DNA from 2 places in the Streptomyces sp. NPDC054961 genome. Region 1 is predicted to be linked to the other one. Evidence: riboswitches for the same ligand, from Rfam matches in the RefSeq annotation. Region 1 holds a riboswitch; the other holds the start of a gene.

Region 1 (5,787 bases):
ATTGCTGACGCCGGGCTTGTTCACGGCGTCGAAACGGATCACGGCCTCGGTGTCCGTGACGGCGCTCTTGATCTTCTTCTCGGTGGCCTTGGGCTCGTCGAGGAGGTTGATCAGGCCCTTGGGGGAGGACGCCGACTTCGACATCTTGATCGCCGGGTCCTGGAGGTCGTAGATCTTCGCGACCTCCTTGACGATGTGCGCCGCCGGGAGGGTGAACGTCTTGCCGAAGCGCTGGTTGAAGCGCTCGGCGAGGTCGCGGGTCAGCTCGATGTGCTGGCGCTGGTCCTCGCCGACCGGGACGGCGTCGGCCTGGTAGAGCAGGATGTCGGCGACCTGGAGGATCGGGTACGTGAACAGGCCGACGGTGGCGTTTCCGGCGCCCTGCTTGGCGGACTTGTCCTTGAACTGGGTCATCCGGCTGGCCTCGCCGAAGCCGGTGATGCAGTTCATGACCCAGCCGAGCTGCGCGTGCTCGGGCACGTGGCTCTGGATGAAGAGCGTGCAGCGCTCGGGGTCCAGGCCGGCGGCGAGCAGCTGCGCGGCGGAGAGCCGGGTGTTCGCCCGGAGTTCCTTCGGATCCTGCGGCATGGTGATCGCGTGCAGGTCGACGACCATGTAGAAGGCGTCGTGCGTCTCCTGCAGGGCGACGTACTGACGGATGGCTCCGAGGTAGTTCCCGAGGTGGAACGAACCGGAGGTGGGCTGAATGCCGGAGAGCGCGCGAGGACGATCAGAAGCCATGGGTTCATTCTCTCAGGTGGACCGGCCGGGTCCGGCCCGGCGCTGGCCGGAACCGGGCGGGTCGTCGGGACCCGGAGCCCCGGGGCACGGGCGATCACTGTGCGTACTCGCCCGTAACCGGTCGGCTTGATCTTGCCCGGAGCGAGCGACCGATTTCCCCCCGCCGGAGGGCCGGATCCGGCCCTCCGGCGTCCCCCGCGGGTTACGACAGCGGGAGACCCGGGGCCGGGAAGGCGGCCATCAGGTCCTCGACCTCGGAGCGGACGGCGGCCAGCGCGGGCTCGTCCGACGCCGCGGCGGCGGACACCGCGCGGGCGATCCAGTCGGCGACCACCGGCATGTGGGCCCGGGTGAGGCCCCGCGAGGTCAGCGACGGCGTGCCGATCCGGATGCCCGACGGGTCGAACGGCTTGCGCGGGTCGAACGGCACCGTGTTGTAGTTCACGACGATGCCCGCCCGGTCCAGCGCCTTCGCGGCGACCTTGCCCGGCACGTCCTTGCCCGTGAGGTCGATCAGGATCAGGTGGTTGTCCGTACCGCCGGAGACCAGGTCGAAGCCCCGCTCGAGCAGCGCCGCGGCGAGTGCCTTCGCGTTGGCCACGACCGCGTGGGCGTACGAGACGAAGGCGGGCTGCGCCGCCTCGTGCAGCGCCACCGCGATGCCGGCCGTCGTCTGGTTGTGCGGGCCGCCCTGGAGGCCCGGGAAGACCGCCTTGTCGATGGCCTTGGCGTGCTCCTCGCGGCACATCAGCATCGCGCCGCGCGGGCCGCGCAGGGTCTTGTGCGTGGTCGTCGAGATCACGTCCACGTGCCCGGCCGGGGAGGGGTGCGCCCCGCCCGCGATCAGGCCCGCGATGTGCGCCACGTCGGCGACGAGGACCGCGCCGGACTCCTTGGCGATCGACGCGAACGCCTCGAAGTCGATCGTGCGCGGGAGGGCGGTGCCGCCGCAGAAGATCAGCTTGGGGCGCTCGGCCAGCGCGAGGTCCCGTACGGCGTCGTAGTCGATCAGGCCGGAGTCCGCCCGGACGCCGTACTGGACGCCCCGGAACCACGAGCCGGTCGCCGAGACGCCCCAGCCGTGCGTGAGGTGCCCGCCCATCGGCAGGGCCATGCCCATCACGGTGTCGCCGGGCTTCGCGAAGGCCAGGTACACGGCGAGGTTGGCCGGGGAGCCGGAGTACGGCTGGACGTTCGCGTGGTCCACGCCGAACAGGCCCTTCGCCCGCTCGACCGCCAGCGCCTCGATCCGGTCGATGTTCTGCTGGCCCTCGTAGTAGCGGCGGCCCGGGTAGCCCTCGCTGTACTTGTTCTGCAGCACCGTGCCGGAGGCCTCCAGCACGGCGGCGGACACGTAGTTCTCGCTGGGGATCAGCCGCAGGGTCCGCGCCTGCAGGGTTTCCTCGGCGGCGACGAAGGACGCCAGCTCGGGGTCGGTGGCGAGCAGGGCGGGATGGGCGAGGTGGTGGTTCGCGCTCATGGCGGTTCCTCCGGGGTCGATGTCAGATCTCGTCCCCGCGAGGCCCAGGCGAGCGGCCCTGTATGCGGTCGTGCGCGCACGACTCCCCCGGAGTTGGTTCTCCGTACGCCAGTCGCCGTGCGTGCCGCACAGCTTAGCGGGCACGCCACGAAAAAGGTTTCTCCGTCCGGTATACGAGCGAGGATGCACAGTGACGCCACCCTCGTCACAGGCCTTGACGGACGATCGGAGACCCCGTGTCTGCAACTTCTGATGCCATCCGCTCCGCCGACGCGCACAGCGCGCACAACTACCACCCCCTGCCCATCGTGGTCGCCACGGCGGAAGGCGCGTGGATGACCGATGTGGAGGGTCGCCGGTACCTCGACATGCTCGCCGGCTATTCCGCCCTCAACTTCGGCCACGGCAACCGCCGTCTGCTCGACGCCGCCCGCGCCCAGCTGGAGCGGGTCACCCTCACCTCCCGCGCCTTCCACCACGACCGCTTCGCGGACTTCTGCACCGAGCTCGCCGCCTTGTGCGGCAAGGAGGCGGTGCTGCCCATGAACACGGGCGCGGAGGCCGTGGAGACGGCGGTGAAGACCGCCCGCAAGTGGGGGTACGAGGTCAAGGGCGTCCCGGACGGCCACGCCAAGATCGTGGTCGCGGCCGACAACTTCCACGGCCGCACGACGACGATCGTGTCCTTCTCCACGGACCACGAGGCGCGCGACCACTTCGGCCCCTACACCCCCGGGTTCGAGATCGTCCCGTACGGGGACCTCACCGCGCTCGCCGCGGCCGTCACCTCCAACACCGTCGCCGTGCTCCTGGAGCCGATCCAGGGCGAGGCGGGCGTCCTCGTACCGCCCGCCGGATACCTGCGGGGCGTACGGGAGCTGACGCGGGAGCGGAACGTCCTGTTCATGGCGGACGAGATCCAGTCGGGGCTGGGCCGGACCGGCAAGACCTTCGCGTGCGAGCACGAGGAGGTCGTCCCGGACGTGTACATCCTCGGCAAGGCGCTGGGCGGCGGCGTCGTCCCGGTGTCGGCGGTCGTCGCCGACCGCGACGTCCTCGGCGTCTTCAAGCCGGGCGAGCACGGCTCCACCTTCGGCGGGAACCCCCTCGCCTGCGCCGTGGCGCTGGAGGTCATCGCGATGCTCCGCGGCGGCGAGTACCAGCAGCGCGCCACCGAACTCGGCGACCACCTGCACCGGGAGCTGAACCTGCTGGTCGGCGGCGGTGCGGTGACCGCCGTACGCGGCCGCGGGCTGTGGGCGGGCATCGACATCGACCCGGCGCGCGGGACCGGGCGGGAGATCTCCGAGAAGCTGATGGAACTCGGGGTGCTCGTCAAGGACACCCACGGGTCGACGATCCGGATCGCGCCGCCGCTGGTGATCAGCAAGGAGGACCTGGACTGGGGCCTCGACCAGCTCAGGTCGGTCCTCTCGGACGACTAGCCGGCGCGTGGCCGGCCGGCGCGCGGGCCGGCCGGCTGACCGGTGACCGGCTGACCGGCCGGCGGTCAGACGATGACGTGGGGCAGGAAGCGGGCGTACTCGTCCGTGACCGGCCCCGCCGATTCGCGGATGCCGAGCCCCGCCGCCTCGTCCTCGACGACCCACGCGCCGAGCACCACCCGGTTGCCGTCGAAGTCGGGCAGCGGGGCCAGGGCCTGGAAGACGTACGTCTCGTCCGGCTCCGGCGCGAACGGCTCGCCGCCCACCGGGTGCAGGGTGACCCCGGCGCCCTCGCGGCCCAGCAGCGGCTTCGCCACGTAGCCGGTGGTGCCGGCGAGCTCGCGCGGGCCGTCCAGGTAGGCGGGCAGCAGGTTCGGGTGCTCGGGGAAGAGCTCCCACAGGACCGCCAGCAGCGCCTTGTTGGAGAGCAGCATCTTCCACAGCGGCTCGATCCAGGCGGTCGTGCCGGAGCCGCCGCCGAGGTCGTACGTGCCCAGCACCTGCGGGGCGAACTCGTCGGTGACGAGCCATTCCCACGGGTAGAGCTTGAAGCAGGCGCGGATGAAGCCGAGCTTCTCGTCCACGAAGCGTTCCGTCAGGCCGTCCCAGCCGATCCGCTCGACGGACAGCGCCCGCGCGTCGAGGCCGGCCTGCTCGGCCGTCTCGCGCAGGTAGGCGACCGTCATCAGGTCCTCGCCGAGCTCGTCCGTCTCGGAGTGCGCGAAGTGCACCGTGGCGGACGGCAGCAGCTCCGCCTGCCGGCGCCAGGCGTCGACGAGCCGTTCGTGGAGGGAGTTCCACTGGTCGGCGCCGGGAAAACGTTCCTCCATCCAGAACCACTGCGGGCCCGCCGCCTCCACCAGCGAGGTGGGGGTGTCGGCGTTGTACTCCAGCATCTTGGCCGGGCCGCCGCCGCCGTCGTAGTTCAGGTCGAAGCGGCCGTAGAGCGAGGGCTGTTCGGCGCGCCGCCGCCAGGACTCGGCGATCAGCCCGGCGAGCTTCGGATCGGTGATGCCGAGGTCCGCGAAGCGGTCGTGCGCGACGATGTGCTCCGCCGCCGCCAGGCACATGGCGTGGAGCTCCTCGACCACGTTCTCCAGCGCCTCGACCTCGGGCAGCGAGAAGGAGTAGTAGGCGCTCTCGTCCCAGTACGGTCGCAGGGAGTCGTCGGGGTACCGGGTGAGGGGGTAGATCAGCCCCTGCTCCTCGACGGTCTTCTGCCAGTCGGGACGGGGCTCGATGGTGTGCCGCTTCATGGGTGTGCAGTCCCTCGGGTTTCCGGTCAGCCGCCGCTGGAGCCGGAGCTCTTGTGGCCGCCGATGCCGCCGCGGGTGACGGCGGACTTGTCGAAGCTGCCGCCGGACGCCTTGCCGTTCCGCACGGAGCCGCCGTAGTAGTACGTGCCCCGGCCGGAGCCGCCGCCGCTGCTCTTGCAGTACTTGTCGTCCAGTTTGTCGAGCGTGGTCCGGTCGACGCAGCGCCGGTCCGGCTCGTTGCTGTTGCCGCAGGCCACGAGCGTGGCCGCGAGCAGGCCCATGCCGCCGAGCACGACGGCGCCGGACCGCATGCGGCGCTGGTTGGTACTGCTGCTGTCCATGTCTGCTGCTCCCCCTAGTGGCGTGCTGCCGACAGACTAGATCGAGGCCCCCGGCCGATGGAATCCGGCCGTCCCCGGATCCGTGACCTAGAGTCGGTTCGTGCTTCTTGGGATGATTTGCGCGCTCGGTGCGGCGATCTGTTTCGGCACGGCCTCGGTCCTCCAGGCCGTCGCGGCCCGGACGGCCGAGCCGGGAACGGGCTCGGGAGTCGACACCGCCCTCCTCCTGCGGGCGCTGCGCCAGTGGCGCTATCTCGCCGGTCTCGGCCTGGACGGGATCGGCTTCGTCCTCCAGATCATCGCCCTGCGCCACATCCCCATCTACGCGGTGAGCGCGGCCCTCGCCGCCAGCCTCGCGGTGACCGCGGTGGTCGCGGCACGGCTGCTGCGGGTACGCCTCAGCGGCACCGAGTGGGCCGCGGTGGGGGTGGTGTGCGGGGGGCTGGTGATGCTCGGGCTGGCCTCGGGCGAGGAAGGCTCCGGGACCGGGTCGCTCGCGCTGGAACTGGGGCTGCTCGCGGTCG
Region 2 (5,787 bases), on a different contig from region 1:
GAGCACGCCTTCCTGGTTCCGCAGGGCGCCTGCCTGCCGTTCACGCCCCGGGGGCCGGTCTTCCGACTGGCCTGAGGGCGCGGACCCCGGTTTAGTCGAGGTAGTCGCGCAGCACCTGCGAACGCGACGGGTGACGGAGCTTGGACATGGTCTTCGACTCGATCTGGCGGATGCGCTCACGGGTGACCCCGTACACGCGGCCGATCTCGTCGAGGGTCTTCGGCTGGCCGTCGTTGAGGCCGTAGCGCATGGAGACCACGCCCGCTTCGCGCTCCGAGAGCGTGCCCAGGATCGACTGGAGCTGCTCCTGGAGGAAGGTGAAGGAGACCGCGTCGGCCGGCACGACCGCCTCGGAGTCCTCGATGAGGTCACCGAACTCGCTGTCGCCCTCCTCACCCAGCGGGGTGTGCAGGGAGATCGGCTCGCGGCCGTACTTCTGGACCTCGATGACCTTCTCGGGGGTCATGTCGAGTTCCTTGCCCAGCTCCTCCGGAGTGGGCTCCCGGCCGAGGTCCTGGAGCATCTGGCGCTGGACACGGGCCAGCTTGTTGATGATCTCGACCATGTGGACGGGGATGCGGATGGTGCGCGACTGGTCGGCCATGGCGCGCGTGATCGCCTGACGGATCCACCAGGTCGCGTACGTGGAGAACTTGAAGCCCTTGGTGTAGTCGAACTTCTCCACGGCGCGGATCAGGCCGACGTTGCCCTCCTGGATCAGGTCCAGGAAGAGCATGCCGCGGCCGGTGTAGCGCTTGGCGAGGGAGACCACGAGGCGGAGGTTGGCCTCCAGCAGGTGGTTCTTCGCGCGGCGGCCGTCCTCGACGAGGATCTCGAGCTCGCGCTTGAACGCGGGCTTGTGGTCCTCCTCCTCTTCGAGCTTGTACTCGGAGAAGAGACCCGCCTCGATGCGCTTGGCGAGCTCGACCTCCTGCTCGGCGTTGAGCAGCGGCACCTTGCCGATCAGCTTCAGGTAGTCCTTGACGGGGTCGGCGGTGGCGCCGGCGACCATGACGGTCTGCGCCGGGGCGTCGTCCTCGTCGTCGTCGGACAGGACGAAGCCCGCGCTGCCGCCCGTCTTGGGCGTCTCCTTCTCGGCGTCGTCGTCGAGGTCCTCGGCGGCCCAGTCCTCGCCCTCGGCGGCGGGGGCGGCGTCTTCGTCGCCGTCCTTGGCGCCCTTCTTCGGCGCGGCCGTCTTCTTCACGGCCGTCTTCTTCGCGGCGGTCTTCTTGACCGTCCGCTTCTTCGGCGCGGCGGCGGCCTCGGCCGCCGCCTCCTCCTCGGTCCCGGAGGCCGACGGGTCGGATATCGCCGCGGCGGTGGCCGTGGCGGCCGTCTTGCGCGCGCCGATGGGGCGGGGCGCGGCAGCGGCCTTCTTGGTGACGGCGCGAGCCGGGGCAGCGGCCGCCTTGCGCGGCTTCTTGGCGGCAGCCTTCGTGGCGGGCGCGGCGCTGACGTGCAGCGCGACACCCTCCTCGTCCAGGACCTGGTTCAGGCTGCGCAGGACCCGCTTCCACTGGTCCACCGGGATGCGGCCGGCCTCGAAGGCCTGGCGCACGTCATCACCGTTGATGTGACCCTGCTCGCGGCCACGCTCGACAAGCGCGACCAGGGCCTCGGATTCGGCGATCTCCGTGGGGAACGTACGGGACGGGCTGAGCGACACAAGGAGCCTCTCGTTGCGAACAGATATAAGGGGGTGGCGGGACATCTTCGCGCGAACTCGGGAAACAGACCCGAGGGGGGTCTGTATTCCGAGCCGCACGAGGACACCTGTCGGTTCATCGCACGCCCGAGTAGATTCGTTACGCGCTGAATTGAGTGACCTGCGCCACGCTGTGACCGGGCAACCGATCTGCGGTGGCTGCGTCCGCCCTTCTTGTCAGCCCGTTCTGCGGGCCTCGATGAGGAATCGGGCGGTGTGCGCGACGAACGGGCCTTCGCGTTCGATCTGTTCGTGCAGCTCGCGCAACCGGTCCCGGTACTGCCCGACCGTGAAGCCGGGCACCATCCAGATCACCTTCCGTAGAAAGTAGATCACGGCTCCGATGTCGTAGAACTCCGTCCGGAGCCGCTCCGCCCGCAAGTCGACCACCTCCAGGCCGGCCCGCGTGGCATCGGCGACCGCGTCGTCGGGGTGCCGGCCGCGCCGGACCTCCTCCGGCTGCGGGCCCAGGAAGTACTCGACCAGCTCGAAGACGCTCGCCGGACCGACCTGCTGGGAGAAGTACGTACCGCCGGGCCGCAGGACCCGCGCGATCTCCTCCCACCAGATCGTCACCGGGTGCCGGCTGACGACGAGGTCGAAGGCCTCGTCGCCGAACGGCAGCGGCGGCTCGTCGGAGTCCGAGACCACCACCGCGCCGAGCGGGTGCAGCAGCCGGGTCGCCTTGTCGATGTTCGGCGGCCAGGACTCGGTGGCCACCATCAGCGGGGGCAGGGGACCGGCCCCGGCGAGCACCTCGCCGCCGCCCGTCTGGATGTCGAGGGCGGCCCGGACGCCGGACAGGCGCTGTCCCAGGAGCCGCTGGTAGCCCCAGGAGGGGCGCTGCTCGCGCGCGCGGCCGTCGAGCCAGGAGAAGTCCCAGCCGTCCACGGACACGGCTTCCGCTTCCGCGACGAGATGGTCGAAGGTGGGCGTCATCCCCCGATCGTCCCAGGCCGGGAGCGGCTCATCCACCGGATTGCCGGGCGCCGGGGCCGCCGGGAGCCGCCGGGGGCCCCGCCGGGTCGGCAGGGCGGTCGCCTACACTGGGCGGCGGGCCGTGACTGGCGTTCGGGTGGATCACCACCGGGGAGCGGCCCGGCGTGCTCCCGTACGTCGACTGCCGCGCGCCTGGGCGAACCGCGATCCCGCAGCGACGCTCAGGAGACCCCATGACGACTGCCCAGACCGAACAGCCGGCCCGCACCGCCGAGCTGATGGACGGCACCGCCCTCGCCCGCCGCATCTCGGAGCAGACCGCCGCCTACGCGGCGCGGATCACCGAGCGCACCGGCACCGCGCCCTGTCTCGCCACCGTGCTGGTCGGCGAGGACCCCGCCTCCGTCACGTACGTGCGCATGAAGCAGAACCGCTGCGCCAAGGCCGGGATCACCTCCCGCCACGTGGAGCTGCCCGCCGCGACGACCACCGAGGAGCTCGTCGCCACCCTGACCGCGCTCTCCGAGGACCCGGAGATCAGCGGCATCCTGCTCCAGCACCCCGTTCCGCACCACATCGACGAGCGCGCCGCCTTCGAGGCCATCGCCCCCGGCAAGGACGTCGACGGGGTCACCATGCACTCCTTCGCCGCCATGGGCTTCGGACTGCCCGGCTTCGTCTCCTGCACCCCCGGCGGCATCATGCGCCTCCTCGCCGCCTACGACGTGGACCTGACCGGCAAGCACGCCGTGGTCGTCGGCCGCAGTGCCATCCTGGGCAAGCCCGCCGGGATGCTGCTGCTGGAGCAGAACGCCACCGTCACCTACTGCCACTCCCGCACCGTGGACCTGCCGGCCCTCGTGCGCCAGGCGGACGTGCTGGTCGCCGCCGTCGGCAAGGCCGAGTTCATCCGGGGCGAGGACATCAAGCCGGGTGCGGTCGTCCTGGACGCCGGCTACAACGAGGGCAACGTCGGCGACGTCCACTTCGAGTCGGCCGCCGCCCGCGCCTCGCTGATCACCCCCGTGCCCGGCGGCGTCGGCCCGATGACCATCGCGGTGCTGCTGGAGCAGACCGTCCAGGCCGCCGCCGCGCAGGCCGGTCTGGCGCTCGCGGACCTCTGACCCGGCCGCCGCACCCCTCCCGCACGGCGCGACGCCCCGGGCCTTCGGGCCCGGGGCGTCCCGCGTCCGCAGGCCCTCCGGGCCGGCCTGGAGGGCCTGCGGGGCGGTACGAGGCCCCAAGGGTGCGACCGGGTCCCGAAAGGGCCGTACGGGGCGTCCCAGGGCCCCGCAGGGGTGGTGGAGGGGCTCTCTCAGGCCCCGGTGGCCCGGTGGCGGGCCGCGGCCACGATCGGGGAGGCCTGGAACTCGCGCGCGAGTTCGGTCAGGGGCCGGGAGCCCAGGCGGTACGGGTGCTCGCCGCCGGGCCCGGAGCCGTCCGGGCGGGCGCCGGCCCGCTCCGACGCCGCCCGGCGCTGGCAGGCCGCCGCGAGCATGGCCGCGTCCGCCACCAGCGCGGCCTGCTCCTCGGGCCGTCCCTGGGCGCGCGCGGCCCCGTACGCCTCTTCGCGCACGGCCGGGTCGAACCAGTACACGAGGGCCAGGATCCCGTCGTCGATCACGGATTCGCGATGGATCAGCCGGATCCCCACCGGTGACCACCAGGTCAGCGGCACGGGCCGCACCCCGCAGGGGGAGAACCCGCGCAGAGCCGCCCAGAGCGGCCGCAGCCGCCGGTAGCGGCTGTAGTCCCGCCACGGCGCCGATCCGCCGACCAGGGGCACGATGAACCCGCAGCCCACCAGCAGGGCCGCGGCGGCGCCCAGCGGCGGCGCCACGTTCGTGGACAGGTAGTCCAGGTCCCCTCCGCTCCAGCACGCGGCCATCGCCGTCCACTTCACGAGGAGGAAGGCCAGGTCGAGCACTCCGCCGGACATGAGCAGCGCGAGTCCGGTCCGCAGCGGCCACATCGAGGGGTCCAGGCGGCGGAGCCACTTCCAGCACAGCACCGTGAGCGCGGTGCTGCCCACGGTGTGCGCCGTCAGGTAGCAGACGATCATCTCGCGCAGCCAGGGCGTGTTGGCGTAGTACGTGTCCATGTCCCGCAGCCGTTCGTCCGGCGCGTCGCCCAGGGCGAACAGGACGACGATCGCCACCGTCACGGCGCCGTACGCGACCACCGTCAGACGGGTGGCCCGGTGCACGGCCGGGGTCGGGGGGCCGCTCCAGTGCAGGATCAGCACGATGCAGGCGCCGGAGAAGGCCGTGAGCATGCTGTACACGAGGGGAGCGGAGAAGTTGACGACGCCGGTCATCCTGTTGACGGCGACGATGGTCGGGGGCGCCGAGAGGAACACGGCGAGCGAGCCCACGACGAGGAGGGTGCAGACGGCGCGCATGAGGGGCTGGTCCCAGCCCCTTCGTAACGTCGGCGCCTTGACGAGGAGTGCCGTGGCGATCACCACGCCCGGCACGTAGAGGACGAGGCTTTCGATCATCGGGCCTGTCCGACGGGGTCGGCGGGTCCGGAGCTGTCGACGACGGCGGCGGCCGTGCCGGCGGTGGTGGCCGCGGCGGTGGCGGCGGTGTCGGCCCCCTCGGCTCTCGCGGTCGCCGCCGGTGCGGTCGGCGCGGGCGCGGTCGGGCCGGCCTGGTCGAGGCCCGCGACGGCACGCTCGGCCGAGGTCAGCGGCGCCGCCTTCAGCGCGCCCCGCGCGGAGGCCCGCAGCACCTCCCACACCACGCCCGGGCGCACCCAGTACGTCGGCGCCCGGTTCATGGTGATGACCTGGAGGAGGGCGGCGGTGAGCGATTCCTTGGTGGTGGCGCCCGTCATCAGCCGGTCGACGTACCCGTTGAGGAGCCCCGCGCCGGGGCGGGGCTTCATGCCGGTGGCCCCCGGGTACAGGATGTCCTGCGAGGTCGCGAGGTCCCAGGCGACGGACACCTGCGGGGCGATGGCGCGCTGCGCCTCGCGGCCGATGCCCGGGTGCGCGAGGCCCTTGGCGCGCAGCAGCGTACGGACGGCCAGCAGGCCCTGGGCGGCGACCGTCATGCCCTGCCCGTAGAGCGGGTTGAAGGTCGCGACCGAGTCGCCCACGGCGAAGAACCCGTCGGGGAGTTCGGCCTTCTCGAAGAAGA

The links. Region 1 has a riboswitch for ZMP and ZTP ahead of ACWF9Z_RS13145 (serine hydroxymethyltransferase). Riboswitches for the same ligand answer to the same signal wherever they lie in the genome.
Region 2: linked by a shared signal. The riboswitch ahead of ACWF9Z_RS15945 (bifunctional 5,10-methylenetetrahydrofolate dehydrogenase/5,10-methenyltetrahydrofolate cyclohydrolase) and the one ahead of ACWF9Z_RS13145 (serine hydroxymethyltransferase) in region 1 are both predicted to bind ZMP and ZTP.

The regions. Positions count from the first base shown of each region.
Region 1 is NZ_JBSGWY010000011.1:31,895-37,681, reverse strand. Features, by position in the region: gene trpS (tryptophan--tRNA ligase) at 1-741, opposite strand, end outside; gene ACWF9Z_RS13145 (serine hydroxymethyltransferase) at 944-2,221, opposite strand; ZMP/ZTP riboswitch at 2,257-2,347, opposite strand; gene rocD (ornithine--oxo-acid transaminase) at 2,458-3,666, shown strand; gene ACWF9Z_RS13135 (glutathionylspermidine synthase family protein) at 3,732-4,922, opposite strand; gene ACWF9Z_RS13130 (hypothetical protein) at 4,949-5,263, opposite strand; gene ACWF9Z_RS13125 (hypothetical protein) at 5,376-5,787, shown strand, end outside.
Region 2 is NZ_JBSGWY010000015.1:23,841-29,627, forward strand. Features, by position in the region: gene ACWF9Z_RS15930 (vWA domain-containing protein) at 1-75, shown strand, start outside; gene ACWF9Z_RS15935 (RNA polymerase sigma factor) at 92-1,711, opposite strand; gene ACWF9Z_RS15940 (class I SAM-dependent methyltransferase) at 1,883-2,644, opposite strand; ZMP/ZTP riboswitch at 2,756-2,849, shown strand; gene ACWF9Z_RS15945 (bifunctional 5,10-methylenetetrahydrofolate dehydrogenase/5,10-methenyltetrahydrofolate cyclohydrolase) at 2,878-3,768, shown strand; gene ACWF9Z_RS15950 (MAB_1171c family putative transporter) at 3,960-5,144, opposite strand; gene ACWF9Z_RS15955 (NAD(P)/FAD-dependent oxidoreductase) at 5,141-5,787, opposite strand, start outside.